2 regions of the Arthrobacter sp. PAMC25564 genome follow, and region 2 is predicted to be linked to the other one. Evidence: predicted binding sites of a transcription regulator. Region 2 holds the regulator's gene; the other holds the start of a gene.

Region 1 (12,063 bases), 980 kb from region 2:
TGGATGTGTGCACGCTGGCGGACAGGATGTTGACGTGGTTCTCCGAAAGCACCCTCGTGACGTCGGACAGCAGGGACTTGCGGTCCAGCGCTTCGACCTGGATCTCCACCAGGAACACGCTCGACTGGGTGGGCGCCCAGTCGACCTCCACGATCCGGTCCGGCTGCTCCCGCAGGCCCGCAACATTGGTGCAGTCCGTCCGGTGCACCGAGACTCCGGAACCACGGGTAACGAAGCCGAGGATCGGGTCCGGCGGCACCGGGGTGCAGCACCGGGCCAGTTTGACCCAGACATCATCAACCCCACGGACCACTACACCCGAATCCGAATACCGGACCTTGCTGACCTGGCTGGGGATGGAGAGCTCGGAGAATTCATCATCAGGTGTTTCAGGCCCGCGGAGGCTCTCGACGAGCCGTTCCATGACCGACTGCGCGGAGGTGTGACCGTCGCCCACCCCGGCATAGAGCCCGGAGATGTCCACGTACTTGAAGTCCTCCGCGATCGCCGCGAGGGCATCGTGGGTCATGAGCCGCTGCAGGGGAAGGTTCTGCTTGCGCATGGCCTTGGTGAGGAGGTCCTTGCCGCGGTCAATCGACTCCTCGCGGCGCTCCTTGCTGAACCACTGCCTGATCTTGTTCCGGGCGCGGGCGCTCTTGACGAAGTGTTGCCAGTCCTGGCTGGGGCCGGCGCCTTCGGCCTTGGAGGTGAAGATCTCCACCCAGTCGCCGTGGTTCAGTTCGCTGTTGAGCGGCACGAGCTTGCCGTTGACCCGTGCGCCGATGGTCCGGTGGCCCACTTCGGTATGGACGGCGTAGGCGAAGTCCACGGGCGTCGAACCGGCCGGGAGCGCCATGACCTCGCCCTTGGGAGTGAAGACGAACACCTCCCGGGCGTTGATCTCAAAGCGCAGGGAGTCGAGGAACTCGCCCGGATCGGAGGTCTCCTGCTGCCAGTCGACAAGGGACCGCAGCCAGCCCATATCGCCGTCGCGCGGGCTCCCGGGGCCGGCCGCCGTGCGGTTCGGCTGGTCCTTGTACTTCCAGTGGGCGGCGACACCGTATTCGGCCCGCCGGTGCATTTCATGGGTGCGGATCTGGATTTCCACCGGCTTGCCGCCCGGACCGATCACCGTGGTGTGCAGCGACTGGTACATGTTGAACTTGGGCATCGCGATGTAGTCCTTGAACCGGCCGGGAAGCGGGTTCCACCGTGAGTGCATGGCACCGAGGGCCGCGTAACAGTCCCGGACGGAATCGACCAGCACCCGAACGCCCATCAGGTCGTTGATGTCGTCGAAGTCCTTATCGCGGACGATCATCTTCTGGTAGATCGAGTAGTAGTGCTTCGGCCGGCCGGTGATCGTGGCCTTGATCCTGGCGGCGCGCAGGTCATCCGTGATCTGGTTGCGGATGACGGCGAGGTTCTTCTCCCGCTCGGGCGTCCGGTCCCCCACCATCCGCACGATTTCCTCGTAGACCTTCGGATACAAGGCCGCGAAGGAGAGATCTTCAAGTTCCCATTTGATGGTGTTCATGCCGAGCCGGTGGGCCAGCGGCGCGAAGATCTCCAGGGTCTCCCGGGCTTTTTTTGCCGAGGACTCGGCGGAGACGAAGCGCCAGGTGCGGGCGTTGTGCAGCCGGTCCGCGAGCTTGATCATCAGCACACGGATGTCCTTGGCCATCGCCACGACCATTTTGCGTACGGTTTCAGACTGCGCCGCCTCGCCGAAGCTGACCTTGTCCAGCTTGGTGACGCCGTCGACCAGCATCGCCACTTCCGGACCGAACTCGGCCTTGAGGTCCTCCAGGGTGTAGGAGGTGTCCTCCACGGTGTCATGCAGGAGGGCCGCCGCCAGCGTGGTGCCGCTCAGGCCCAATTCGGCGAGGATGGTGGCAACCGCCACAGGGTGCGTAATGTACGGGTCGCCGCTCTTGCGCTTCTGTCCGCGGTGGCAGCGCTCCGCCACGACAAAGGCCCGCTGGATGAGGTCGAAGTCCTCTTTGGGGTTGTTCGCGCGGACGGTGCGCAGCAAGGGCTCCAGGATCGGCGAGTACGCCGGAGCTCCCCGGCCTGTCAGCCGGGCAAGCCTGGACCGGGTGCGTTCGCGGCGGCCGGGAAATGTGGCGCGGGCGCCGGAGTTATCGACCGGCACGGGTACATCGGGACGCCCGGAAGCCACTACACCGGTCGGCGAACCCTGGCCGTGACTTTTATCCGCCGGTGCCGCCGGCACCGGCGTCGAACGTTCATCCAATGGAGCACCTCTCAGAACCCGTTAATTATCCCAGTCTATTCCCAGCAGGACACTTCGATAACCGGCCACGATACGGCGAAGGGCCGGAGAGCGTCAGGTATGACACTCTCCGGCCCGGCGGATCCGGAGATGCGGGGCCGCTGCGGTCTAGGCCGTCGCGGGAGTTGCCTGTGCATCGGCCTTGCCGGCAGCCTCGGCACGGCGCTGTTCGACACGCTTGGCCTGCTTGACCAGATCGGGTTCGCCCTGGCGCAGCCAGGCGTACAGCGGGGCTGCGACAAAAATCGTGGCTGCCGTTCCGATCAGGATGCCCACGAACAGGGCAAGGGACAGGTCGCGCAGCGTTCCGGCACCCAGCAGCCCGGCACCGATGAAGAGGATGGCACCGACCGGGAGGATGGCCACCATCATCGTGTTGATGGAGCGGACCAGGGTCTGGTTCACGGCCAGGTTGACTTCCTCACCGAACGTCCTGCGGGTGGAAGCCTGCACGTCCGCCGTGTTTTCGCGGATCTTGTCGAAGACCACCACGGTGTCATACAGCGAGTAGCTGAGCACGGTCAGGAAGCCGATAATGGCCGACGGCGTCACCTCGAAGTCGCTCAGCGAATAGACGCCGGCGGTGATGAACATGGTCACCAGCATGCCCGCGAGGGCAGACAGCGACATCTTCCAGGTCCGGAAGTACAGCGCCATCAGGACCGCGGCCAGCCCGACAAAGATCACCAGGCCCAGCAGGGCCTGCTTGGTCACGTCGGCGCCCCAGGTCGGCCCGACAAACGTCGAAGTCACCTCGTTGTCGGTGACGCCGTAGGCGGTGGTCAGGCCGTCCTTGATCCGCAGGGTTTCATCGTCCGTAAGCTTGTCCGTCTGGATGCGCATCGTATTGCCGGCGACGTTGGCCACGCGCGGCACGCTGCCCGGGACAACGTCCCGGACGGCCTTCTCGCCGAGCGTCGCATCCGTGGTCTTGACGTTGGAGACGGTGAACTCGGACCCGCCGCGGAACTCGATCCCGAGGTTGAAGCCGCCCTTGGCGACCGGGAGGAGGATCGAGAGCGCAACGGCGACGGCTGCGATCAGGAACCAGATTTTCTTGGACGCGACGAAGTCGTACGAGCGCTTGCCCGTGTAGAGCTCGTTACCGAATGTGGCGAAGCTGGCCATTTACTTGCCCTCCTTGGCTGCGCTCTTGGAGGAACCGGCGAGCTGCTCCTGTTTTTCCGCGAGGCGGCGTTCTGCAATGGTCATCCGGCGCTCGGCCTCGGCTACGGCGCCGGTGTTCTTGGCACGGACCGCGACGGCGGGCTTGTCTTCCGGCGTGCGGATCCGGCCTGCGCCCCGGTACAGGGGCACGGCGCCGAGGCGCTTCGGGTCAAGGCCGGAGAACCGGTGGCCTTCGCCGAAGAACCTGGTCTTGGACAGGACCTGAAGGGTCGGGTGGGTGAACATGAAGACGACGATGAGGTCGGCGATGGCGGTCAGGCCGAGAGTGAATGCGAAGCCTCGGACGTTGCCGACGGCCACGAAGTACAGCACCAGGGCGGCGAGGAGATTGACGGCCTTGGACGCGAGGACGGTGCGCTTGGCACGCTTCCAGCCGTTCTGGACCGCCGAGACCAGGCCGCGGCCTTCGCGGAGCTCATCACGGATGCGTTCGAAGTAGACGATGAACGAGTCCGCAGTCTGGCCGATGGCCACGATGAGGCCCGCAACACCGGCGAGGGAGAGCCGGTAGTTCTCCGTCCAGCCCAGGATCGCTATGGCGAGGTAGGTAATTGCACCGGCCACCACCAGGGAGGCAATGGTGACGAAGCCGAGCGCCCGGTACTGGAACAGCGAGTAGACAACCACCAGGAGCAGGCCGATCAGGCCCGCCAGCATACCCATGCGGAGCTGTTCCCCGCCGAGGGTGGCCGAGATCTGCTGTTCGCTCTGGATCTCGAAGCTGATCGGCAGGGCGCCGAACCGCAGCTGGTCCGAGAGTGCCTTCGCGGACTGTTCGGTGAACCCGCCGGTGATCTGCGGACGTCCGTCGGTGATGACGGCGAGGGAACGCGGCGCGGAAATGACCTGGTCGTCGAGCACGATGGCGAATTGCGCCTTCGGGTCGGAGCCGCTCTGGCCGCCGCCGGCCACATAGAACTGGTACAGGCGCTCGGTGACTTCCTTGAACTTGGCGGTGCCCTGCTCGTCGAACTGGATATTCACGGCCCACTCGTTGGTGACGGCGCCCTGGGCACCGCGCTGCAGCTGGAACGAGGAGGACTTGATGTTCGAGCCCTTCACCTCGACCGGCCCCAGAATGTACTTGATGGCCGGCGACGTGGCGGATGCGGGCTCGCAGGTGACCAGCGGCTTGGCCGGGTCGGACCGTTCCTGCTTGTCCTGGGACGGGTTGTCACAGTCCAGCGTCTCGAACTTCTTGTAGACGTCGGCGGTGATCCAGTTCACGTCGCTGCTGTTCGCGGGCGCGGCCGTCGGCTGGGGCAGCTTGTCGTCCGGGGTCAGGGACGCCGTCGGGACCGCCGCGCCGGCGCCGGCCTGGAGGACCGGCCGGAAGTTCATGTCCGCGGAGGCCTGGATCAGGGCACGGGTCTCCTTGGACGGGGTGCCCGGAAGGCTCACGACAACATTCCGGCCGGACTGCGTGCTGATTTCAGCCTCCGCGACGCCCGAGCCGTCCACGCGCTGGCGGATGATTGCCACGGCCTGGTTGAGCTGTTCTTCGGTGATGTTCGAACCGCCCTCAACCTTGGGCGCCAGGATCATCTGGGTGCCGCCTTCAAGGTCCAGGGCGAGCTTGGGAGCCCAGCTCGCCTGGCCGGCCATGGTGCCGCCCGCCAGGACCGCAGTCAGGACGGCGAGGATAACGCCAAGCCAGACCAGCACCCTGCGGGCTGAGTTTTTGGGGCCAGTTCGTGCCATTGTCGATCTTTCTATTAATTACGGAGGGTCCGCCGGTGCCGGCCATGAGTGCCGCACCGGCGGATGCCCGCGGCAGTTTCTCGCGGGATAGCCCGGGTAGGCAGACTAGCTGTCTTTCTTGCCTTCATCGTTGAGGCGGCGCAGGGTTTCGTCGGGCGTTTCATTGCGCGCGGCATCGGTACCGGCGGCGGTGCTGTCGGCCTTGTCGAGGGTCAGCGAAGAAGCATCGTCCGGAACAACCGTGGTCGCGTCGGCTGCGGCAGCCGGCTCGACGATCTTGGTCACTGCCTGGCGGTGCACGGTGGCAAGGTTTCCCGGCGAAAGTTCCAGGACAACTTTGTTCTCTTCCTCGTCGATCTCAACGATCCGGCCGAACAGGCCAAAGCTCGTCATGACCTCCACCCCCGGTGCGAACTTCGACTGGAGCGCGACGGCCTGTTCCTTGGTCTTCTTGTTGCGGCGGAACATCATGAAGACGAAGAGTCCGAGCATGACGAAAAGCAGGATGTTCATTGGATCCACAGGGAAATTCCATTCTGTACTTGCGTAGCTGGTCATTGGCAACGTCTGCTTCGCTCCGGGCAGGCTGACCGGGCCCTGTCTGGACCCTGGCCTAAACCAAGCCCAACCACCGGGGGCCAAAAGCAGCCGCCCACGGAAACAAAGACCCGAACGCACCGAGCGTCATTCCAGTCTAAAGGGAAAAGAGCATGCGGGAGTGCTACTGGGTGTTATGGATCCATTCCGGATCGGATTCTTCATCGAGGTCAGCACCCGGCCCGGAGGCCTGGAACAGCTCCAGGGGGTCCTGCCCGAAGGCGCCGGCGGGGACTGCGAATCCAAGGTGGGTCCACGCCGGTGCCAGGGCGATCCGGCCCCGCGGCGTCCGGCCCAGCAGGCCTTCGCGGACCAGATAGGGCTCGGCCACCGTTTCGACCGTTTCCGTCTCTTCGCCGACGGCGATGGCGAGGGTGGAAAGGCCCACCGGCCCGCCGCCGAACTTGGTGATCAGTGCCTCGAGGACGGCGCGGTCCAGCCGGTCCAGGCCGCGCTTGTCGACCTCATACATGTCCAGGGCCGCCGAGGCGGCGCGGGCATCGATCTGCTCGATGCCGTGGACCAGTGCCCAGTCGCGGACCCGCCGCAGCAGCCGGTTGGCAATGCGGGGTGTGCCCCGGGACCGTCCGGCGATCTCGCTGAAGCCCGCGGAATTGACCTTGAGGTCCAGCAGTCCCGCGGAGCGCCGGAGCACGAGTTCCAGCTCCTCGACCGAGTAGAACTCGAGGTGGCCGGTGAAGCCGAACCTGTCCCGGAGCGGCCCGGGAAGAAGGCCGGCCCGGGTGGTGGCGCCGACCAGCGTAAACGGCGGCAGCTCCAGCGGGATGGCGGTGGCGCCGGCACCCTTGCCCACAACAATGTCGACGCGGAAGTCCTCCATCGCCATGTAGAGCATTTCCTCGGCCGGCCGGGACATCCGGTGGATCTCGTCAAGGAAGAGGACTTCGCCCTCCGAGAGCGAAGACAGGATGGCGGCGAGGTCTCCGGCGTGCTGGATGGCCGGGCCGCTGCTGATCCGCAGCGGGGCGTTCATCTCGGCGGCGATGATCATGGACAGCGTCGTTTTACCCAGGCCCGGGGGGCCGGAGAGCAGCACGTGATCCGCGCTTCGGCCGCGCATCCGCGAGGCTTCCAGGACGAGGGACAGCTGTTTGCGGACCCGGTGCTGGCCGACGAAGTCATGCAGGTTCTTGGGCCGGAGGGCCGCCTCGATGGCCCGCTCCTCCGGCTCATCTCCCCCCGCCACGAGCGACGGCTCAGCCACGGGCGCCTGCCCGGTTCCCGGCGCGGGCGCCGTCCTGGCCCAGCCAGCGCAGAGTGGCCCGGAGGATCTCGGCGACGTTGCCCTTTTCGGCGAGCCCTGGCGAATCGGCCAGGGACTTGTCGATGCTGGCGGTCGCGTCCTTTTCGGACCAGCCCAGGCTAGTCATGGCGGCGATGACCTGGGGTTTCCACGCGGCTTCCGCGGTTGCTGCCGGAGCGGTGCCGGTGGCGGTGCCATGCGGCACGAGCTTCCCGGCCAGTTCCAGCACGATCCGGCCTGCCACCTTGGGCCCGATCCCGGGCACCTTGGTGAAGGCCTTGCCGTCGCCGGAGTGCGCCGCGACCCGGATCGCCTCCGGCTCATGGACGGCCAGCACGGCCAGCGCCAGGCGCGGTCCGACTCCGCTGACGCTGAGCAGGACGTCGAACACCTCACGCTCGTCGTCGCTGGAGAACCCGAACAGGGTCAGGGAGTCCTCGCGCACGATCAGCGAGGTGAAGAGCTTTCCCTCTTCACCGGCCCGGAGGCTGCTAAGGGTCTGCGGCGTGGCGTTCACGCTCATGCCGGCGCCGTTGAGGTCGATCACTGCCGAGGACAGGCCGACGTGCGCTACGGTTCCGCGGAGAAAACTGATCAAGGCCGGGCTCCTGGGTCTACAGCGAAAATACCGCTGACAATACAGCCGGGAAGACCCGGCTATCCGAACATATCTACGAATAGCCTACCAAGTTCTGCGGTGGCACAGTCGGACATTCACCGCGCACGGCGCGCTTTGGCCTCGGCTTCTGCCCAGGCGCGCTGGGCCGGAGTCAGCGATTGGCTGCCCGGTCCGGTGCTGGCTGCGCTCTGGTTGGAAGTCCCGCTGCCGGCCCGCCAGGCGTGGGTGATCGCCAGTGCCAGGGCATCGGCGGCGTCGGCCGGCCGCGGCGGGGCGTCAAGCCGGAGGATCTTGGTGACGAGTTTGGTGACGGCGTCCTTGTTGGACGTCCCGCTGCCTGTGACGGCGGCCTTGACCTCCGACGGCGTGTGCAGCGCCACCGGGATGCCGCGCCGTGCGGCCGCGGCAATGACCACGCCCGAGGCCTGGGCCACCCCCATCACGGTGCTGACGTTGAGCTGCGAAAAGACGCGCTCGACGGCGAGGACGTGCGGTTCGTACCGGTCCAGCCAGTCATCGATGGAGGTGGCAATCACCAACAGCCGCTGGTCCAGGCTCTCGTCCGGTGATGTGCCGACGACGCCGAACGCCACCATGGTGGCCCGGCGGTTCTTTTCCACGTCCACGACGCCGATCCCGCACCGGGTAAGGCCCGGGTCGACACCGAGGACGCGGAGGGTCACTCGGCTTCCAGTGCGGCCTGCACTTCGTCGCTGAGGTCGGCGTTGCTGTAGACGTTCTGGACGTCGTCGAGTTCTTCCAGGGCGTCCACGAGCTTCATGAACTTCTTGGCGGCTTCCAGGTCCAGCGGCACCTGCATGGACGGCACGAATTCGGCCTCATCGGTGTCGTACTCAATGTTCGCTTCCTTGAGCGCATCGCGGATGGCCTGGAGGTCGGTCGGCTCGGAGTGGATCTCGAAGCTGTCGCCGTTGTCCTTGACTTCCTCGGCGCCGGCGTCGAGGACTGCCATCAGGACGTCGTCCTCGGTCAGGCCGTTCTTCGGCAGGGAAACAACACCCTTACGGCTGAACAGGTAGCTGACCGAACCGGGATCGGCGATCGTGCCGCCATTGCGGGAAATGGCGAGGCGGACTTCCGAGGCGGCACGGTTCTTGTTGTCCGTGAGGCATTCGATCAGCAAGGCCGAACCCTGCGGGCCGCGGGCCTCGTACATGATTTCGGAATAGTCCACGACTTCGCCGGTGAGGCCGGCGCCGCGCTTGATCGCACGGTCGATGTTGTCAGCCGGGACCGAGGTCTTCTTGGCCTTGGTGACTGCCAGTTCCAGGCCGGGGTTGCCTGCAAGGTCCGGTCCGCCCATCCGCGCGGCGACTTCGATGTTCTTGATCAGCTTGGCGAACGATTTGGCACGGCGGCTGTCGAGGATGGCCTTCTTGTGCTTGGTCGTCGCCCATTTGGAGTGGCCTGACATGCTTTAAACTTCCCCTCTGATCATTCGAATAAACAGTTCATGCACGCGCTTCTCCCCCGTCACTTCCGGGTGGAAGGAGGTGGCCAGCAGCTTGCCGGAACGCACTGCAACAATTCTAGCCGTCCCGTGCAGGGAATCGGGGTGGGATGCCTTGGACGGCTCCACCTGGGCCAGGACCTCCACACCCTCGCCGACGCGCTCCACCCAGGGCCCGCGGATGAAGACTGCGTGCACCGGGGCCACGCCGTTCTCTGTGGCACTGAACTCCAGGCCCTTGAAATCGAGGTCGGTCTCGAAGGATTCGCGCTGCCGGCCAAAGGCGTTGCGGCGGACCGTGATGTCCAGGCCGCCGAAGGTCTGCTGCGGCGCCCCTGACAGGTCCGTCGCCGGGTCCGCGATCTGGTCCGCGAGCAGGATCATGCCAGCACAGGAACCGTAGACCGGCAGCCCGTCCTGGATGCGTTCACGCAGGGGGTCCCGGAGCCCGAAAATCCTCGAGAGCTTGTCGATGGTGGTCGATTCGCCGCCGGGAATAATGAGGCCGTCGAGGCCGTCGAGCTCGGCGGGGCGTCGGACACCGATGCCGGTGGCGCCGGCGTCCCCGACGGCGTGCAGGTGTTCACGGAAATCGCCCTGGAGTGCCAGGACGCCGATCCGCAGGCCTGCACCCGCGCGGGAAGGAGGCGCAGAAGTGGGGGTGGTCATCGGACCAGCATAGTGCTAGGCGCTTTCCGGACTTGCACCCGCCACCCCCTGCCGACGGGCTTCCATGCCGCCACTGGGATATATTACAAAGCATGTTTTACTTCAGCGTTCCGCTCGGCAAGCTCGTCCGCCGGGTCTCCCGGCTCAGGGGCGGAGGCTCGGCCCTTCCCGGGCTCGTCGTCGAAAAAATCGACCCTGGCTTCATGCGCAGGACACTGTCGACGCTGCCGCACGGCGTCGCCGTCGTCAGCGGCACAAATGGCAAGACGACCACCACCAAGATGGTGGTGGAACTGCTCGAGAGCCAGGGGCTGAAGGTCTTCACCAACCGCACCGGCAGCAACTTCACCCGCGGCGTGGCCGCTGCGCTGCTCGGCGCGGTGGACTGGCGGGGACGGCTGAACGCGGACGTCGCCGTGCTGGAACTTGACGAGGCCCACGCGGTGCACTTCGTCAACCAGGTTCCGCCGCGCTACTGCCTCCTGCTCAACGTCCTGCGGGACCAGCTGGACCGCTTCGGCGAGATCGACAAGACCGCGGAACTGCTGCAGCACATTGCCGCCAAGACCACGGGAACCGTTGTGCTGAACCGGGAGGATCCGCGCGTCGCCCGAATCGCGGACACGCTCAACGGTCCCGACGTCCTCTACTTCGGCCTCGACGACTCCCTGCTTAGCACCTTCCCGAACGACGACGAGCTGCGGGCGGCCGACGGCAGCCCGGCGCCGGCCGCCCCCGAAAGGCCGCACGCCGACGTCGTGCTGCGCCGGGTGGGTGCGGCGGACGCGGACTTTGAGTACGACGGCGTGACCGTCACCACCGCCATGAAACTGCGCGGCGTCTACAACATCTTCAACGCCGCGGCTGCCCTGGTCCTGGCCCGGGCCATCGCGGTCCGGGACCCGGGAACCGGACCAGCCCTGGAGGGAAAACCGGAGGGAAAAGCAGTTGCGGACAGCAACCGCCTGCTGACGGCATTGTCCCAGGTGGCGCCGGCGTTCGGCCGTGGCGAGAGCCTCGTCGTGGACGGCCTGCCGCTGGAACTGGTGCTGGTCAAGAACCCCAGCGGCTTCCGGCTGGGCCTGAAATCCTTCCCCGCGGCAGGATACGCCACGATGATCGCGATCAATGACAACTACGCCGACGGCCGGGACATGTCCTGGCTGTGGGACGTCGAATTCGACACCCTCCGCGACGGCGGGGTGGATCAGCTGACCGGCTCCCGGGCCTACGACATGGCGCTGCGGCTGCAATACGACGACGTCGCCGTCGGCGCCGTGGACACCGAGATCGCCCCCGCGCTGGCCGCCTTCATCCGCGGGGCCAAGGAAAAGCCGAAGCGGGTCTTCTGCACCTACACAGCCATGCTGGCCATCCGCCGCGGGCTGTCCAAAATCACCACAGTGGAGGTGGTCTCATGACCCCCCGGTCCGGTCAAAAGGTCCCGCCCGGACACGAAATCCCGCCCGGCGACACGCCGGCCGCCAGCAAAGGCACCATCCGGGTCCTGCAGCTGTACCCGCGGGACATGAACATCTACGGCGACTGGGGCAACGCCCTGGTCCTCGCCCAGCGCCTGCGCTGGCATGGGTACACGCCGGAACTGCTCGAGTACAACCCCGGGGACGACTTCCCCGCGAACGTTGACCTGATCGTGGGCGGCGGCGGACAGGACAGCGGGCAACTGGTCATCAAGGACGATCTCCTCTCGCGGGAGTCGCTGCTGAAGCAGCTCGCCGAGGATGGCACCCCCATGCTCGTGATCTGCGGGCTGTACCAGCTGTTCGGCAAGTTCTTCAAGACCCGGCTCGGCTCCGTCATTCCGGGCATCGGCATCCTGGACGTGGAGACGCACGGCACCGACCAGCGCCTGATCGGCAACGTCTCGGTGTCCTCGCCCGAGTTCGGCACCATCCTGGGCTATGAGAACCACAGCGGCCAGACCACGCTGGGTCCCGGCGTCACACCGCTGGGAACCACGGCCACGGGAACCGGCAACAACAGCCGGGACGGCCAGGAGGGGGCCCGCTACCGGAACATCGTGGCGAGCTACCTGCACGGCTCGCTGCTGCCCAAGAACCCGGCCGTGGCGGACTTCCTGATCCAAACCGCCGTCGAACGCAAGTACGGCAGCTTCTCCCCCGGCACGCCGGATGACTCCTACGCCGTCCTCGCCCGCGAACACGCGGCCCGCCGGCCACGCTGAGACCCGCCGTCCGCGCTGTTTCTCCCCGGCTTTGAAGTTCCGGGGCCGGAAC
Region 2 (12,063 bases):
GACCGTACGGCCCTGATCCTGGACATCTTTGCCCAGCATGCGAAGAGCCGGGAGGGAAAGGCGCAGGTCGAACTGGCCCAGCTCGAATACCTGCTCCCGCGGCTTCGTGGCTGGGGCGAATCGATGTCCCGCCAGGCCGGTGGCCAGGTGGGCGGTGCCGGCGCAGGCATGGGCTCCCGTGGCCCCGGTGAAACCAAGATCGAACTGGACCGGCGCCGGATCCGCACCCGGATGGCCAAGCTGCGCCGCGAAATCGCCGCGATGAAGCCGGCACGGGAAACCAAACGCGCCAACCGCCGTCGGAATGCGGTTCCCTCGGTGGCGATTGCCGGATACACCAACGCCGGCAAGTCGTCCCTGCTGAACCGCCTGACCGATGCCGGGGTCCTGGTGGAGAACGCCCTGTTCGCCACCCTGGACCCGACGGTCCGCAAGGCCGAGACCTCGGACGGCTTGGGCTACACCCTGGCCGACACCGTGGGCTTCGTCCGCTCGCTGCCCACCCAGCTCGTGGAGGCCTTCCGCTCCACCCTGGAAGAGGTTGCCGACTCGGACCTGATCCTGCATGTCGTGGACGTCTCCCACCCGGATCCGGAGGGCCAGATTGCCGCCGTCCGGGCAGTGTTCAGCGAGGTCGACGCGCGCAAGGTGCCCGAGATCATCGTCCTGAACAAGGCCGACGCCGCGGATCCCTTCGTCGTCGAACGGCTCAAGCAGCGCGAACCGCGCCACGTTGTGGTCTCGGCACGCACGGGCGAAGGCATCCCGGAGCTGCTCAAGGCCATCAGCGAGGCGATTCCGCGGCCCAGCGTGAAGCTGGAACTGTTGATCCCGTACAACCGTGGTGACCTGCTCAGCAAGCTGCACGAAACCGACGCCGAGATCATCAGCCTCGACCATGAGGAGAACGGCACCCGGGCCGTGGTGAAGGTGCGCGAAGGCTTCGCCGCTGAACTGGATTCGTTTATCAGCAATGACTGAGTCAGCAACCGGCCCGGCCGGCGAGCAGTTCGTGATCGAGCTGCTCGACCGGGCCGTGTCCGGCATGGGCGGCCAGAGCCGGGACGGCCAGCACGAGATGGCCCGGCAGGTGGCGCACGCGATCGACAGCGGCGACCACCTGCTGGTCCAGGCCGGAACCGGCACGGGAAAGTCCCTGGCGTACCTGATTCCGCTGATCGCCCACTCGCTGGTCAGCGACAAGCCCACCCTGGTGTCCACCGCCACCCTGGCCCTGCAGACCCAGATCGTGGGCCGGGACCTGCCCCGGCTGCTCAAGACCATCACCCCGTCCCTGCAGCGCCCTGTCAAAGTCGCGCTGGTCAAGGGGCGCTCCAATTACGTCTGCCGGCACAAGCTCGACGGCGGGTTCCCCTCCGAGGAACCGTCCGAGGGGCAGCTTTTCTCGCTGGGCGAGGATACCTCCGTCCCGCATTTCGCGGCGGCCATGGGCGGCCCGTCCTCCCAGCTGGGCAAGGAAGTCGTCCGGCTGCGCGAATGGGCCGAAGACACTGTCACGGGGGACCGGGACGAACTTATGCCCGGTGTGACGGACCGGGCCTGGCGCCAGGTCTCCGTCACCTCGATGGAATGCCTCGGCGCCCAGAAGTGCCCGCTCGCGGCCGAGTGCTTCAGCGAGCTGGCCCGGCAGAACGCCGCCGACGCCGACGTCGTCGTCACCAACCACGCCATGCTGGCCGTCAGCGCCTTCGAGGGCCTGGCCGTCCTGCCGGACTATGACGTCGTTGTCGTGGACGAGGCCCACGAGCTCCAGGACCGCGTCACCGGCGCCGTCTCTGGCCAGCTCTCCGTGGCCATGGTGCATGCCGCCGCCTCGGGCGCCCGCAAACACACCGGCATCACCGTGGACGCACTCAACAACGCGGCGTCCCACCTGGAACTTGCCATCGAAGGCGTCCCCAGCGGACTGATGCCCAACGGGCTCAACAGCGAACAGCTGGACTGCGTGGACCAGTTGCGGGATGCCTGCCGTGCGGCTCTGTCCGATTCCAAGGGGGACAGCGCCAGCACGGCCGACGGCGGCCGCCAGCTCGCGCGCTCCCGGCTCATGGTCATCCTGGAACTCTGCGAACGGCTCCTGGCTGCCCGGGAAAACCGCGAGGTGGTCTGGTTTTCCCGCAACAGCACGTTCGACCCGCAGCAGGGCTACTCCCCGCCCGACGAGACCGCACCGGCCCTGATCAACGTGGCACCGCTCAGCGTCGCCGGACGGCTCCGCGAGGGCCTGTTCGCAGACCACACCGTGATCCTGACCTCGGCGACGCTCGCGATCGGCTCCGCCTTCGAACCGGCTGCAGGCGGCCTCGGGCTGGTCGGACCCGGCGCCCCCAGCTGGACCGGCGTCGACGTCGGCTCGCCCTTCGACTACCCGAAGCAGGGCATCCTCTACGTCGCCAGGCATCTGCCCAAGCCCGGCCGCGGAGCGTCCCCGGAAGCCCTCGACGAGCTGGAAAAGCTGATCACGGCCTCCGGCGGCGGGGCACTGTGCCTCTTCTCCTCCCGGCGCGCCGCCGAAGACGCCGCCGAGGCCATGCGGCCACGGATGGACGTGGACATCCTGTGCCAGGGTGATTCGACCATGACGGCACTCGTGCGGCAGTTCGCCGAGGAGCCGGACACCTGCCTGTTCGGCACGATGTCCCTTTGGCAGGGTGTCGACGTTCCCGGCGATTCGTGCCGGCTTGTGGTCATCGACAGGATTCCCTTCCCTCGTCCGGATGACCCGCTGATGACCGCGCGCTCACGGGCGGTCGCCCAGTCCGGCGGGAATGGGTTTATGTCCGTCTCGGCCACGCACGCCGCCATCCGCCTCGCCCAGGGGGCAGGCAGGCTGATCCGCTCGACGTCGGACAAGGGCGTGGTGGCGGTCCTGGATTCACGGCTGTCGACAGAACGCTATGGGGCGTTCCTTCGCGCGGCCTTGCCGCCGTTCTGGCCGACCACCGATCCGGCAATCGCCCTGGCGGCGCTGGAACGGCTCGCCACGGAATCGCGGCAGGCTGCCACCTAGCCGCGGGGGAGCCGCGGGGCTTTAGCTAGGTGCCCTCCCGGGCTGCGGGCCGGACCAGCCCTAAAGGGAGCGCAGGACGGAGACGACCTTGCCCATGATGACGGCGTGGTCGCCGAGGATGGGCTCGTAGCGGGTGTTCTGCGGCAGCAGCCAGGTGTGGCCGTCGCGCTGCCGGAAGGTCTTGACTGTTGCCTCGTCATCCAGCAGTGCGGCAACGATATCGCCGTTGAGGGCATCACCCTGGCGCCGGACGACGACCCAGTCGCCGTCGCAGATGGCGGCGTCGATCATCGAATCGCCGGCGACCTTGAGCATAAAGAGTTCGCCGTGGCCCACCAGCTGGCGCGGCAGCGGCATAACGTCTTCCACGACCTGGTCTGCCAGGATGGGGCCACCGGCGGCGATCCGGCCCACGAGGGGCACCATTGCGGTATCCGTGGCGCTGGCGAGCTCCGAGACGGACAGCCCTCCGACGGTGCGCAGTCCGCCGGACTTCTCCACGCCTGAAATCCTGGTGCTTCCCTCATCGAGGGTCAGCGGCATCAGCACTTCCATGGCGCGCGGACGTTTGGGATCCCGCCGGAGATAGCCGAGCTTTTCCAGTTGCGAGAGCTGGTGCGTGACGCTGGACAGGCTGGCGAGCCCTACAGTGTCGCCGATCTCGCGCATCGACGGCGGATATCCCTTCTCCGTCACAGACCGCTGGATCGTTTCCAGGATCTTCTTCTGCCGGACGGTAAGGCTCTTGGGGGCCCGGGCTGGCTGGGGGTTCCGTGGAGCGGCCCTGCCGCCGGTGGCTTGTGCTGCCATGTTCGCCAACGCCTTTCCAATCCGCCCGGCTGCCGTTGCTGCACGTGCCGGGGTCTTCCGGCCTGAAATGTCAGACCCTGCTGATCAACTACTGGTGTTCAACCGCGGAAACGGTTGAGCTGTGATTCAAACGTAGGCCAGCCCCACGGCTTTTTCAAACATTTGTTCTAGCGAGTCTCGACAATGTTCGTCAATAAGTGCTAAAACGGAACCAGCAAAGTTCGAATATGTGTTCTACTCTGGACTGGCCGGGTGCAGGATGGCGTTCGGCAACATGTTCGAAGGTCAGGCCGGTTGGCGGCAGGTACGTGGAGTACGCCGGGCGGGAAAGTGTCGGCACCGTATGGTCCAGGAGGGCTCAGTTCATGTCAGCATCAAGCGCGTTTCACGATACATTCGGCCAGTACGATCCGTCCGAACAGGTCCGGTCTTTCGACCATCATGTCCCTGCAGGTCCGGCAGGTCCGGCAGGTCCGGCAGGTCCGGCGGGTCCGGCGTCCGCACCGCGCACCAAGCAGGGGCCGCTCCGGCTGACCCGGCGGGGAAGGTTCGTCTTCTTCGGTGTGCCGCTCATCCTGCTGGCCGCCCTTCTTCTGTCGCTCAGCGGCTTCCTCAACGCTCCCGCCAAGGCGGCGGAGTCAGCGTCCGAGCTGTCGCCGACCCCGGCCGTGTCCGTGACGGTCCAGTCCGGTGAATCCCTGTGGGCCATCGCAGCCGCCGTGGCACCGGGGCGCGATCCCCGGGACGTGGTCGCCGACATCGTCCAGCTCAACAACCTGGATGCCGCGCGCGTCTTCCCGGGCCAGCGGCTCTTCGTTCCGTCCAAATAGGGCGCCAGGCGTCACAGTTTCAGGGCTCGCCACGGCCTCACTTAAACTGTTGAGGTGACTGACCAGTTAGAGCGCCTCAACCGACTTCCCCTCCGGACCAATCTGCGGGGCCTGCACCCGTACGGTGCGCCCCAGCTGGATGTCCCCATCCTGCTCAACGTCAACGAGAACACCCATGGTGTTCCGGCCGACGTCCAGGCGGCCATCGCCGAGGCCGTCACGGCGGCGGCCGCCGGCCTGAACCGGTACCCTGACCGTGAGTTCACGGAACTGCGCGAAGCGTTGGCGGAGTACCTCGGCCACGGACTGGGCGCAGAGAACATCTGGGCGGCCAACGGTTCCAACGAGGTGCTCCAGCAGATCCTCCAGGCCTTCGGCGGCCCGGGCCGCACCGCCCTGGGCTTCCCTCCCACATACTCCATGTACCCCCTGCTGGCCGCAGGAACGGACACCGGATACATCGTCGGAGAACGGGCCGGGGACTACGGACTCAGTGCGGAATCGGCGGCACGCCAGGTGCGCGAACTCCAACCCAACGTCGTCTTCCTGTGCTCCCCGAACAACCCCACCGGCACCGGCCTCGGCCTCGACGTCGTGGAGGCCGTCTACGCCGCCGGTGAGGCCAGCCAGACCATCGTGATCGTCGACGAGGCCTACCACGAGTTCGCCCACGACGGCACGCCCAGTGCGCTCACGCTGCTGCCCGGCCGGGAACGGCTCATCGTCTCGCGCACCATGAGCAAGGCCTTCGCCCTCGCCGGCGCCCGGCTTGGGTACATGGCCGCGGCACCCGGGGTGACTGACGCGCTGCGCCTGGTCCGCCTCCCGTACCACCTCTCGGCGATCACCCAGGCAACCGCCCTGGCCGCGCTGCACCACCGGGTGGCGCTGATGGCCGACGTCGAGGACATCAAGCGCCAGCGGGACCGGATCGTCTCCGAACTGCAGCGGATGGGCCTCAAGCCGGCCGCCTCTGATTCCAACTACGTCTTCTTCGGCGGCCTCGAGGACCAGCACGGGATCTGGCAGGGGCTGCTCGACGCCGGCGTGCTCATCCGCGACGTCGGCATCCCCGGACACCTGCGCGTCACGGCCGGCACTGAGACCGAAACCACAGCCTTCCTCGAAGCCCTCGAGCGGATCCTGACCGGCCGCGCAGCGCTGCAGGCCTAGACTTAAGCCCGGGACCAGATCACTGCACGACTGCCCAGCACCATGCCTTCTTCCAAAGGAAACACCCACATGAGCAACACCGGATCAGCTGCCGAGGGCCGGACCGCACGGATGGAACGGACCACCAGCGAGTCCTCCGTCCTGGTCGAAATCAACCTGGACGGCACCGGCACTTCGGACATCAGCACCTCGGTTCCCTTCTACGACCACATGCTGACGGCGCTGAGCAAGCACTCCCTGATCGACATGACGGTCAAGGCCACCGGCGACACCCACATCGACGTCCACCACACGGTGGAGGACGTCGCCATCACCTTCGGCGAGGTGCTGAAGACCGCCCTGGGCAACAAGGCCGGCATCCGGCGCTTCGGTGAAGCCACGGTGCCGCTGGACGAGGCCCTCGCGCACGCCGTCGTCGACGTCTCGGGCCGCCCGTACCTGGTGCACGGCGGCGAGCCCGCAGGCCAGGAATACCACCTGATCGGCGGCCACTTCACCGGCTCGCTGACACGCCACGTCTTCGAAGCCATCACCCTGCACGCCGGTATCTGCCTGCACATGAACGTCACCGCCGGCCGGGACCCGCACCACATCGTCGAGGCCCAGTTCAAGGCCTTCGCCCGGGCCCTGCGCTCGGCCGTGGAGCCCGATCCCCGGGTCAAGGGCATTCCGTCCACCAAGGGCGCACTGTGACCGGCAAGGTCGTCCGGGACGGGGCCGTCATCAACCCCGAGGCCGGCCGGAAACTTCCCTCGCCCGAGGGCAAGCCCACCGTCACGGTGCTGGACTACGGCTCGGGCAACGTCCGCTCCGCCGTCCGCGCGCTGGAACGCGCCGGTGCCCAGGTCATCCTCAGCGCCAAACCGGAGGACGTGCTCAACGCCGACGGCCTCGTGGTCCCCGGCGTCGGCGCCTTCGAAACGGTCATGAACGAGCTTAAAGCCGTCGACGGGATCCGCATGATCGGACGCCGCGTCGCCGGCGGACGGCCGGTGCTCGCGATCTGCGTCGGACTCCAGGTGCTGTTCGAGGCCGGCGTCGAACACGGCACCGAAGCCGAAGGCATGGGGGAGTGGCCCGGGAAAGTCGAGCTGCTGCCCGCCGACGTCGTCCCGCACATGGGCTGGAACACCGTCTCGGTCCCGGAAGGCTCCAGGCTCTTCGCCGGCGTCGAAAACGAACGGTTCTACTTCGTGCACTCCTACGGTGTCCAGCACTGGGACTTCGACGTCATCCAGCCCCGGATGGCGGCACCCCTCGTCACCTGGTCCGAGCACGGCGCACCGTTCATCGCAGCCGTCGAAAACGGCCCGCTGTGCGCCACCCAGTTCCACCCGGAGAAGTCCGGCGACGCCGGTGCCCGGCTGCTGCGCAACTGGGTGGAGGGCCTGCGCGGCGGGTCCAAAGCCGCCGATGCCACCGAAGCCGCTGAAGCCGCCCCGGTTGAGGCAACCGGCCCGGAACAGACCGCCTAGATGTGGTCCTTGGTACTTATGGGCCTGGCCGGCCTGCTGGTCGGAGGGGGGCTGTCCTTCCGGCAGCAGAAGAGCCCGGTCTGGGTCCAGATTGTCTTCTATCTCCTGGCCGGAATGTCGCTGCTGGCCGCCTATCTCCTGACGCTGCCGGCCGCTTGACGGCGCCGCAGCCCGCCTGACCAACCCCCGCCCCACCGAAGCTGAGGATCCACGATGACCACCGAAACCCCGCTGCCCGTACTCGAACTGTTGCCCGCCGTCGACGTTGTCAACGGCCAGGCAGTCCGCCTCGTCCAGGGGGAAGCAGGCAGCGAGACCAGCTACGGCACACCGCTGGAAGCCGCGCTCAACTGGCAGCAGCAGGGCGCCGAATGGGTCCACCTCGTTGACCTCGACGCCGCCTTCGGCCGGGGCTCCAACGCCGAACTGCTGCGCGAAGTGGTGGGCCGGCTGGACATCAAGGTGGAGCTCTCCGGCGGCCTCCGCGACGACGAATCGCTCGAGAAGGCCCTGGGCCTTGGCATCGCCCGGGTCAACCTCGGCACCGCGGCACTGGAAAACCCGGACTGGACCCGCCGCGCGATCGAGCGCTTCGGCGACCGGATCGCCGTCGGCCTCGACGTCCGCGGGACCACGCTGGCCGGCCGGGGCTGGACCAAGGAAGGCGGCGATCTCTGGGAGGTGCTGGGCCGCCTCGAGGAGGCCGGCTGCGCCCGCTACGTCGTCACCGACGTGACCAAGGACGGCACCCTGCAGGGCCCGAACGTCGGACTGCTGCGCCAGATGGTCGAGCAGACCGGCAAGCCCGTCGTCGCGTCCGGCGGAATCTCCAGCCTGGCGGACCTCAAGGAACTCCGGTCCCTGGTGCCCCTCGGCGTCGAGGGCGCGATTATCGGCAAGGCCCTCTACAACGGCAACTTCACGCTGCCCGAGGCCCTCGACGTCGCCGGCCGCCGCTAGGCGGCCAGCGATCATGGCGCACACCCACGAGCCCCGCGAAAGCGCGCAGCCGGACACCGGCGCCGCGCCCGTCCGGCATCTGCCCGGCCACATCGCGGCCGCCCTGGCCGGCGCCGGCGGGGCCACCGATTCGGCAGGCCGGCCCTGGGCAGGCCGCAGCCTGTCTGGGGATGACGCGAAGATCCACAACTTCGAGGACGACGACGGCGCTTCCGACGCCGGCTATCTCGCCGCCCTCGCTGCACTCGCGGCGGGTGAAGGAGATGAGGCTGCCGTGGTGGCCGCACTGGCCACCGCACGGGTCTTCGTGCCCATCCTCGCCCAGCTCGCCGAAGAGGGCGAAGGTGTGACGCGCCGGCACAGGGACAAACTGCACGGTGAAGTGCTGCATGGGGACAAACAGGCCGACATGGCCCTCGTGACCCTCAAGGCACCCGACGGGCGGACGGCCATGCCCGTCTTCAGCTCCGCGGCCGCACTGGAAGCCTGGCACCCGGAAGCCAGGCCCGTCGCGGTGTACGCGGCGCGGGCGGCGCTGTCCGCCGTCGCGGAAGGGGCCCAGCTGCTCGTGCTCGACCCCGGCTCGGAGCTGACCTTCGTGGTGCGCCGGCCCGCCGTCTGGGCGCTGGCCCAGCAGCAGACCTGGACGCCGTCGTACGATGATACGGAACTTGCCCGGGCCCTCGGGGACAGCGCGGCTGGCTTTCCGGCGGTCCGGCGCGTTGAAATTCAGCCGGGGGCTGGAGTTTCCTCGGCCACGGCCGATGGCAGCCGGCTCCCCGGCGGGGGAGCAGGCCCGGAACTCCGCGTGATCCTGTACCTTGAAGACGGACTCGACGCCGCCGGCGTGCAGTCCATCGTCGCCGGCCTGAACAACGACTGGGCCAGGAACGAAATCTTCGCCGCGCGGGTTGACTCGATCGAGGTCAAGCTGCAGCGCGCAGCACCATAGCTGACGGCCCAACGGGGGGACCTCCCGGTGCTGCCGTGGGCAGTACCAGAAGGATGTGGTCCGTGAACTTCGCGCTTTACCGGGAGCTGCTCGCCGTCCGGCCGATCAGGCGGCTCCTGCTGGTCGGGATGATCGCCCGCATACCGCACTCGGCGGCCGGCGTCCTGCTGACCCTGCACATCGTCCTGACCCTCGGCCAGGGCTACGCCGCCGCCGGCGCTGCGGCCGCCGTCATGACGATCGGAATTGCCCTCGGGGCGCCCTGGCGGGGCCGTCGGGTCGACACCGCGGGACTGCGCAAGGCGCTCATTCCGTCCGTCATCTCCGAGGCCGTGATCTGGTCCGTCGTTCCGCACGTGTCCTACGAACTGCTGCTGCCGCTGGTCTTCGTCGGCGGCCTGCTGACGCTGCCCATCTTCAGCGTGGTGCGGCAGTCACTGGGCGTGCTGGCCACCGGAAAACAGCGCCGCACGGCCTTCGCCCTGGACGCCATCGCCACCGAACTGGTCTTCATGATCGGCCCCGCCGTGGGCGCCGTCGCCGCCACCAGCGGGCACTCCGTCCTGGGCCTGACGGTAGTCGGACTGGCCACGTCCGTCTCGGGACTCTTCCTGATGTGGTTCAACCCGCCCACCCGGAGTGTTTTCCCCGACGCCGGGCTCGAGGCGGAGGAGCTTGAAGGCGCGGAGGCCGCCGTCGTCGCCGCCGCACCGGCCCACCTGCAGGAGGCCGCGGCCGAACTGGCACCGCTGGCGGCCGCGGCCGAGGAACGGCGGCAGCATGGCTCCGGGCTGCGGCACCGGGTCATCCACAACTTCAGCTGGTTCACCGCTGCCGTGGCCGCCGTCTTCGCCGTGGCAGCCGGGGCCGGCATGGTCCTCAGCGGCACGGATGTGGGGATCGTCGCCGCCCTCGAGAGGACCGGCCACCAGGCCGAGATCGGCCTCGTCTTCGTCTTCTGGTGCGGGGCCTCCGTGCTCGGCGGACTCCTCTACGGCGCCATGCACCGCCCCGTCTCCCCGTTCCTCCTGCTGCTGGGCATGTCCGTCCTCACCATCCCGATGGCCTTCGCGGCGGACACCTGGACCCTGAGCCTGCTCTCGCTCCTGCCCGGGCTGCTATGTGCGCCGGTCCTCTCGGCAGCGTCGGAGAAGGTGGCCGAAGTCGTCGAGGAACGCCGCCGCGGCGAGGCGATGGGCTGGTACGGCTCCGCCCTCACCGCCGGGGTCGCACTGGGCGCGCCGCTCGCCGGACTGTTCATCGACGGCGTCGGCCCTTCAACCGGGTTCGTCGCCGTAGGGGTGGCCGGCGCCGCCGTGTGCCTTCTCGGCCTCGTGTTGCAGCACCGGCGGCGGCGCCGCCGGGAGGCTGCCGCCGGCTAGGGGGCCCGCTGGAGCCGGTACCTGCTGCCGTGATGTTCCTCGGGGAGCCGGTCTCCGCGGCCAAACAGCTTGTTCCGCAGGGTGCCTGGCGTGTATTCGGTGGGGTACGCGCCGCGTTTTTGCAGTTCCGGGACCACATAGGCGACGACGTCCTCGAAGGATCCGGGCGTAATGGCGTAGGCCAGGTTGAATCCGTCGACATCGGTTTCCTCGACCCAGGCTTGCAGCTCGTCGGCGACGTCGGCGCCGGATCCCACGATCAGGGGGCCCAGACCCCCGATCCCGGCCCAGTCGGCGATGTCCCTGACGGTCCAGGGCCGGCCGTCGTCGTTGACTTTCTGGAAATTCGCGACGGCGGACTGGATCGCGTTGGATTCCACGTTGCCGATCGGCTCATCGGGAGCATACCGGGACAGGTCCACCCCCATCCAGCCCGACATCAGGACCAGGGCGCCTTCGTAGCTGCAGTACTGCTTGTATTCTTCATGCTTGGCCTGCGCCTTTTCCGTCGTCTCATCGGTGATGATGGTCAGCATGGTGTAGATGCGTACGGAATAGCGGTCCCGGCCGGCGGCCTCCACGGCGTCGCGGATCGTGGCCACCGTTTCCTTCAGGATTGTCCTGGTCGGGGAGCCTACGAAGACCGCTTCCGCGTTGCCGGCGGCGAAGGCGATCCCTCTCGGCGAGGCGCCGGCCTGATAAATGACCGGCGTGCGCTGGGGGGAGGGCTCGCTGATGTGGATGCCGGGGACCTTGAAGTATTTTCCCTCATGGCCGATTTCGTGCACCTTCGAGGGATCGGCGAACACCCCGGCTTCCGAGTCGCGAACAACGGCATCTTCTTCCCAGGAGCCTTCCAGCAGCTTGTAAAGGACCTCCAGGTATTCGTCCGCGTGGTTGTAGCGCTCGTCATGTTCCATCTGGTCCGCGTTCCCCATGTTCCGGGCCGCGGAGGGAAGGTATCCCGTGACGACGTTCCAGCCTACGCGGCCGTTGGTCAGGTGGTCGAGGGTGGAGAGGCGCCGGGCAAACGGGTAAGGATGCTCGTACGCAGTGCCGGCGGTGACCCCGAAGCCCAGGTGCTCGGTGACCAAGGCCATGGCCGAGACCAGCAGCAGCGGATCACTGACCGGCACCTGGGTTCCCTGGCGCAGGGCCGCCTCGTTAGATCCGCCGTAGACGTCATAGGTGCCCAGGACGTCGGCGATGAAGATGCCGTCGAAGAAGCCCTTTTCCAGTGTTTTGGCCAGGTCTGCCCAGTAGCGGAGGTCCGTGTAGCGGGAGGACTGGTCCTCGGGATGGCGCCATAGACCGGGCGACTGATGGGCCACGCAGTTCATGTCAAAGGCGTTGAACCGGATGCGGCGGGTCTCCGCAGCCGGAACAGGGGTGTTGTCGGAACCGGTCACCGGTTTCACATCCTCACATTCAGGGGCACGCCGAGGAAGCG

The links. The regulator LexA, encoded in region 2, represses DNA repair genes until DNA is damaged. The targets are predictions, from matches to a motif close to TCGAACANNTGTTCGA.
Region 1: the regulator LexA is predicted to act here: its motif matches at 7,708-7,723, upstream of ruvA (Holliday junction branch migration protein RuvA).

Annotation. Positions count from the first base shown of each region.
Region 1 covers NZ_CP039290.1:2,494,866-2,506,928, reverse strand. The annotation lists gene E5206_RS11730 (bifunctional (p)ppGpp synthetase/guanosine-3',5'-bis(diphosphate) 3'-pyrophosphohydrolase) at 1-2,155, opposite strand, end outside; gene secF (protein translocase subunit SecF) at 2,405-3,424, opposite strand; gene secD (protein translocase subunit SecD) at 3,425-5,185, opposite strand; gene yajC (preprotein translocase subunit YajC) at 5,291-5,698, opposite strand; gene ruvB (Holliday junction branch migration DNA helicase RuvB) at 5,907-7,007, opposite strand; gene ruvA (Holliday junction branch migration protein RuvA) at 7,000-7,644, opposite strand; gene ruvC (crossover junction endodeoxyribonuclease RuvC) at 7,761-8,348, opposite strand; gene E5206_RS11695 (YebC/PmpR family DNA-binding transcriptional regulator) at 8,345-9,100, opposite strand; gene pdxT (pyridoxal 5'-phosphate synthase glutaminase subunit PdxT) at 9,104-9,805, opposite strand; gene E5206_RS11685 (Mur ligase family protein) at 9,898-11,226, shown strand; gene E5206_RS11680 (glutamine amidotransferase) at 11,334-12,011, shown strand.
Region 2 covers NZ_CP039290.1:3,471,746-3,483,808, reverse strand. The annotation lists gene hflX (GTPase HflX) at 1-981, shown strand, start outside; gene E5206_RS16190 (ATP-dependent DNA helicase) at 974-3,031, shown strand; gene lexA (transcriptional repressor LexA) at 3,092-3,841, opposite strand; gene E5206_RS19665 (LysM peptidoglycan-binding domain-containing protein) at 4,372-4,671, shown strand; gene E5206_RS16175 (histidinol-phosphate transaminase) at 4,726-5,844, shown strand; gene hisB (imidazoleglycerol-phosphate dehydratase HisB) at 5,914-6,537, shown strand; gene hisH (imidazole glycerol phosphate synthase subunit HisH) at 6,534-7,319, shown strand; gene E5206_RS19360 (hypothetical protein) at 7,320-7,478, shown strand; gene priA (bifunctional 1-(5-phosphoribosyl)-5-((5-phosphoribosylamino)methylideneamino)imidazole-4-carboxamide isomerase/phosphoribosylanthranilate isomerase PriA) at 7,533-8,279, shown strand; gene E5206_RS16155 (SseB family protein) at 8,293-9,231, shown strand; gene E5206_RS16150 (MFS transporter) at 9,294-10,613, shown strand; gene E5206_RS16145 (LLM class flavin-dependent oxidoreductase) at 10,610-11,953, opposite strand.